2 linked regions of the Arcticibacter tournemirensis genome follow. The protein of the gene in region 2 interacts with the protein of the main gene of each other region in a pairwise test. Links are inferred from orthologs where the notes say so. Each region holds a gene or a part of one and is shown on either strand. Other genes may lie near its edges.

Evidence for each region. Proteins that work in one complex are often made in the same cells at the same time.
Region 1: the proteins of BDE36_RS08990 (region 2) and BDE36_RS11000 interact in binary tests that used the Escherichia coli proteins (3 or more experiments, as listed by UniProt). The link is inferred for Arcticibacter tournemirensis from one-to-one orthologs.

The regions. Positions count from the first base shown.
Region 1 is NZ_VFPL01000001.1:2,633,671-2,636,709, forward strand. Bases 36-2,934 are described here. They hold BDE36_RS11000 (nucleotide exchange factor GrpE), read right to left. Parts: upstream 1,866-2,934; coding sequence 1,206-1,865; downstream 36-1,205. Other genes in these bases: dnaJ (molecular chaperone DnaJ), read right to left, coding at 53-1,204; BDE36_RS11005 (cell division ATP-binding protein FtsE), read right to left, coding at 1,937-2,620; BDE36_RS11010 (fructose-6-phosphate aldolase), read right to left, coding at 2,622-2,825; BDE36_RS11015 (acyl-CoA reductase), read right to left, coding at 2,873-2,934. In the rest of the region: more of BDE36_RS11015, read right to left, coding at 2,935-3,039. UniProt on the Escherichia coli protein: Participates actively in the response to hyperosmotic and heat shock by preventing the aggregation of stress-denatured proteins, in association with DnaK and GrpE. It is the nucleotide exchange factor for DnaK and may function as a thermosensor.
Region 2 is NZ_VFPL01000001.1:2,128,965-2,132,035, forward strand. The notes cover bases 126-3,056. They hold BDE36_RS08990 (Nramp family divalent metal transporter), read right to left. Parts: upstream 2,556-3,056; coding sequence 696-2,555; downstream 126-695. Other genes in these bases: BDE36_RS08985 (hypothetical protein), read left to right, coding at 126-684; BDE36_RS08995 (Lrp/AsnC family transcriptional regulator), read left to right, coding at 2,659-3,056. In the rest of the region: BDE36_RS08980 (helix-turn-helix domain-containing protein), read left to right, coding at 1-11; more of BDE36_RS08985, read left to right, coding at 58-125; more of BDE36_RS08995, read left to right, coding at 3,057-3,071. UniProt on the Escherichia coli protein: H(+)-stimulated, divalent metal cation uptake system. Involved in manganese and iron uptake. Can also transport cadmium, cobalt, zinc and to a lesser extent nickel and copper. Involved in response to reactive oxygen.

The DNA of each region.
Region 1 (3,039 bases), 500 kb from region 2 along the record:
GCTTAAAGTAGCTATTATAGTTAATAATCTAAAATTTTAATTTACAGGGAAGCTATTCAAAATACTCTTTCATACGCTCGAAGAAACTTTTTTCATGTTTTCCGGGCTGCGGCTTGAAATTTGGCGAATTGTTAAGCTTTTCGAGTAAATCACGTTCTTCTCTTGAAAGAGCTTTAGGCGTCCAGATATTTACGTATATAAGCTGGTCACCGCGATGGTATGAATTCACTTCAGGAACCCCTTTGCCCTTCAGCCGAAGGATTTTGCCTCCCTGAGTGCCTGGTTCAATTTTGATCTTGGCTTTACCGTCAATAGTAGGCACTTCAACACTTGCCCCGAGAACAGCATCCAAAAAGCTGATATGAAGATCATATACAACGTTATTGCCTTCGCGTTGCAGTGTCTCATGCGGGATCTCTTCAACAAGAATGATCAGGTCACCCGGTATACCACCGTTAGGAGCCGCGTTGCCTTTTCCGCTCATTGAGAGCTGCATGCCTTCGCTAACACCTGCAGGGATATTGATACTAATAGTTTCTTCGCCACGCACTACACCGTCTCCGTGACATGCATGACACTTAGAAGTTATCTGGGTACCTGTTCCGTTACAGGTAGGGCAGGTGCTCGTAGTCTGCATTTGGCCGAGGATAGTATTTGTCACTCTTCTTACAGAGCCACTTCCGCCACAGGTATTACAGGTATGGAAAGACGAGCGGTCTTTAGCTCCGGTGCCATCGCAGGTGTGGCACACCACAAGCTTATTTACTTTTATCTTTTTCTCTGTGCCTTTTGCTATCTCCTCAAGGTTCAGTTTTACTTTTATTCTAAGATTACTGCCCCGGGCCATCCGACGGGAGCCACCGCCTGAAGAACTGCCGCCGAAAAAGCTTTCAAACGGACTGCCGCCTCCGAATATATCGCCAAACTGACTGAAGATGTCCTCCATGTTCATATGACCACCGCCATAGCTGCCGGCGCCTGATGTTCCTGCGTGGCCAAACTGATCGTAACGCTGCTTTTTCTCAGGATTGCTGAGAACTTCGTATGCCTCGGCTGCTTCTTTGAATTTTTCTTCAGCCTCTTTGTCTCCCGGGTTTTTATCGGGATGGTATTTTATCGCCAGCTTACGGTATGCTTTCTTGATTTCATCCGCAGTTGAACTTTTAGAAACACCTAAAATATCGTAAAAATCTCTCTTTGCCATTTTAATTTCCTACCACAACTTTTGCGAAACGGATCACCTTATCATTAAGGAAGTATCCCTTTTCTACTTCATCTATTACTTTCCCTTTCATCTCGTCTGAAGGAGCAGGAATGTTTGTAATGGCTTCGTGAAGGTCTGCATCAAACGCTGATCCTATTGATTCCATTTCTTTTAATCCTTTTTGAACCAGGATGTTTTTGAGTTTGCTGTGTACCAGGTTAATACCCTCTTTTACAGCAGCCACATCAGAGGCACTTTCCATCGATTTTAGGGCACGTTCGAAGTCGTCGAGCACAGGAAGAAGACTTTGTAAAACGTCTTTGCCTGCAGTTTGAAGCAGGTCTATCCGTTCTTTTGTAGTACGTCTTTTAAAATTATCGAACTCGGCATATAAGCGAAGGTATTTGTCGTTTGCCTCTGACAAATCAGCACGTAGTTTTTCTTCTTCAGAGGGTTTTGCTGCTGCAGGTTCTCCGGTATTTTCATCCGGGTTTTGGTTATCAGATACAGGGTTTTCAGTCCCGTTATCTTGTTTCAGCTCCTGCTCAGCCTCGTTTTGAGCTGTATTTCCTGGTGAAGGTTCTTCTTCTCTATTTTTCTTCTTGTTTTTCAACATATCTGAAAAGTTCATAATAAATGGATGTGGCAAATCTTTTGCCATTAGTTAAAAACAGTCAAGGTGTCATGGATATTGCGTTTCTGCTTGTCAGCATTTCATGCCTTCAGCAAGCGCTATACCATCGTAACATCCTCAATTACCCTTCCGTTTTCGCATTTGATAATACGGGAAGGGAAGGTGCGAATAAGATGATAATTGTGGGTGGCCATCAGAACTGCTGTTCCTGAACGGCTGATCTCTTTAAGGAGCAGCATTACCTCTTCGGAAGTTTCAGGGTCGAGATGACCTGTTGGCTCATCTGCCAGGATGATTTCGGGATCGTTCAGCAAAGCCCTTGCAACAACAACGCGCTGCTGTTCTCCGCCCGACAATTCATGAGGCATTTTCTTTACTTTAGAGCGGAGGCCGACTTTTTCCAGAACATCACGGATGCGTTCGTTAATGAGTTTGTTGTCTTTCCAACCTGTCGCTTTCATTACAAACTGCAGGTTGTCTTCCACTGTTCTGTCTGTAAGAAGCTGAAAATCCTGGAAAACAATTCCAAGTTTCCTTCGCAGATAAGGAATATCTTTTTCTGAGAGCTTTTTCAGGTCAAAGCCTCCTGCATGTCCTTCTCCCGATCCCACGCCGATCTCACCGTATATTACTTTCATTAAACTGCTTTTCCCCGAGCCGGTTTGGCCGATGAGGAAAACAAATTCCCCTTTATCAATATGAAGGTTGACATCAGAAAGAACTAGATGGTTCTGCTGATAAATGTCAACGTTGTGAAGTCGTATAATGGTATTCCCAATCATATTAAAGTTCTAATTTCATTATTTTCCCAAACGGAAGTTCATTGATCAGGTTCATAATGTCGTCGATCCTGTCTCCCAAACCTATTTTTGTTAAAGTTTTATCGGGCCTGTCAACCCGGAAGTAAGCCAGTAAAGTAAATTCCTCGTCACGCAGTTGCACGTAATCGGGAATTTTGGCTACGCCTTTTACTTTAATGATGTACATGGTCCAAAGTTAAGCTTTTCCCTCAAATTGAGCCTCCCTGATTAGAATTATAAAGTTAGAAGAAACTGAATAGTATTTATGTTGTCAGCGTAATCCCAGAGTCGTGGTTTCTGACTGCAACCGAAGCCTACCTGCTGGACGGGGAGTTTCAAATCTACATTACCTGTGATGCATTGAATTTCATCGGTCTTAGTCTCAATTGTTTTTTCCAGAC
Region 2 (3,071 bases):
TGGTTGGTTGAACAAATAAGGGTTTATTCACTTATATCATTATACCCCCTTAAAGCGATGCAGTATATTAAAAAACTTCTCTTTCTTTTTCCGGCCCTTATTCTGCTGCACTCATGTGGTATTGACAGCCAGGTGAAACGGCTGGAAGCGCTGGAAGGCTGTACGTACTCCATTGTATCGGCCGATAGTGTTTATCTTGCAAATACCGACATCTCGCGTTTAATCAGGAAAAAGGGATTTGACCTTTCAGGCGCCCCGGCCGTCGCATTTGCGTTCATGCAGCAAACATTGCCGTTAAAGGCCGTGCTCCGGATGAAAATAGAGAACCCGGGAAAGGACGAAGCCGGAATTAACGAGTTTGATTATAAAATTGTGTTAAAAGGAGTGGAATTGACAAGCGGGTCTTATAACAGAAAGATTGTAATAGCTCCTGAAGGAGGCACGGCAGATGTTGCGCTTAAAATAGATTCAGAGCTTTATCCGATACTTTCCAATCCTGAATATCAGAAGGCCGTTACTGCTTTTCTTTCGTCAGAAGAGGAGATGAAGACCATAATAACACTGATGATCAAACCTTCTTTTACTATCGGCAATGAAAAAGTGAGCTATCCCGGATATATTGATATCAATAAAGAGGTTAGTAATAAACAGCTCCTGTCTTTCCTGGGGAAGAACCAGCGCTAAGTTCATACTCTTTATCTAACAATCAATACCGGGATCTTTACTCTATGCCGTACAGAATCGAGCGTGCTGCCGAAGATAATGTCTTTAAGTCCTTTATGTCCATGTGCTCCCATTACAAGGAGATCCATATTATTGATTTTGGCGAGGCGGGCAATGGCCTTTGCTGAGCGGCCGTAACCAATTAAGACTGAGGCTTCATAACCCAGGTTCTTGAGATTTGCCTGATATTTCTGTAAGTTTTCAAAATCACTTTTCGTCTCGAAGTCCATCACCTTCTCCCCATGGTAAGTTGCTCCGGCAGTTTCTACAATATGGATGAGATAATAGTGAGCTTCTTTTCCTCCCTGGATTAAAGCGTTGCGGATAGTGTTTTTATCATGACTGGAAAAGTCGACTGGAATGCCGATACTTGAATAAATAACGCCCTCAATATCCTGTATGTCCATGGCCTGGCCATGAGGTGCTGTAAATATCTCAGCCCTTACCTTACTTATAATAGGGTGAAGGGATACATAGAAAAGCAGAAGGAGGACGCCAAGTATAACAGGTAATACAAAGACAAACACCCACCAGTTATTTTCAGAAGTGTTTATCCACCCTGTAACCTCTTCGAATACGAGTTTTATGTTAAGAACAACAATAATCAACGCGCTAAGCCATGCCAGGATCTTCACCCATAGTTTTATGGCGAATTCCCCCATCAGTTTTTTGTCGGAGTTAAAATGAATAAGAGGGATAACGGCAAAGCCAAGCTGCAGACTTAGGATTACCTGGCTTAATACGAGCAGCTCGCCCAGGGCCTCCTCTCCAAAATATAAAATGGTAAAGAAAGCCGGGATGATAGCCAGCATGCGGGTAAGTAGCCTGCGCAGCCATGGTTGAATACGAAGATTTAAATGTCCTTCCATTATTATCTGGCCTGCAAGAGTACCGGTTACTGTTGAACTTTGTCCGGCTGCAATCAGCGCAATGGCAAATAGGGCAGGAGACAGAGAACCAAATATATTATCGAGCAATTTATGGGCATCCTGTATTTGGGCCACTTCGTGATAACCGTTTTTAAAGAATGCGGTAGCCGAAAGTATAAGGATGGACGCATTTACAAAAAAAGCAAGGTTTAATGCTACGCCGGTATCAATCAGGTTATACTTGAGAGATTCGCGAATGCCTTGCGGTGTTCGTTCTATTTTACGGGTCTGAACCAGTGAAGAGTGAAGGTAGAGATTGTGGGGCATGACTGTAGCTCCGATGATACCTATTGCGATATAAAGAGCATTGCCACTAAGGATGGAGGGTTCAAACCCCTTTACTACCTCTGAGAACACGGGCTCAACTATAAACATTTCAATAAGAAAGGAAAGTCCTACAATGAACACCATCGATACGATGAAGCTTTCCATTGCCCGCATTCCTTTGTTCAACAGAAACAGCAGCAGGAAGGTGTCGAGAATAGTTATGGATATCCCCCAGATGAGGGGCAAATGGAACAACAGTTGCAGTCCGATCGCCATTCCGATTATCTCTGCCAGGTCGCATGCGATGATTGCAATCTGGGCGAGGGCAAAGAGTGGGTAATTAGCCCATTTGGCGTAACCGTTTCTGGAGGCCTGCGCCAGATCAAGCCCCCTTACAATACCTAAACGGGCACTTAAGGATTGCAGTAAAAGGGCAATCAGGTTCGACATTAACAATACCCAGATCAGCTTGTATCCGAATTGACTTCCTCCGGCTATGTCCGTGGCCCAATTCCCCGGGTCCATATATCCAACACTTACGAGGTAAGCGGGACCGATAAATGCCATCAACTTACGCCAACCGGTTTTCCCAGAGGTCTTTACTGTAGAATGTACTTCTCCTAAAGAATCTCCCATAAAGATATTATGTGTCTGTTTTGCAAATCTAATATTTAATTTAGAGTAATCTAAATATAAAAATATTTGCAAATTGTTTTAAATTGCAGAATAATTGTAAACGATGCCCTACCAACCAGACAAAATTGATCTTCAAATTCTTAAAACGTTGCAGCAGAACGGACGTATTACAAATCTGCAGCTTTCCACTGAAATAGGTCTGTCGCCAGCCCCTACCCTCGAACGGGTAAGGAAGCTCGAAAACCTTGGTGTAATTAAAAGTTATCATGCAATAGTAGATGAAGAGGAACTCGGGCTGGGAATCAAGTCGTTTATTCAAATTCAGCTCGACTTCCATCAGAACAATACTATTCAGACTTTTGTTGACGAGGTAAAGAAAATTAAAGAGATTACAGAGTGTCATCATGTGACCGGGCTCTGCGATTTCGTCCTGAAAATTTACGTAAAGGATATTAAGGCCTACGAGAAACTGATCATGGAAAAGATCAGCAAGATCAGAGTGGTAAAAACTTTCCA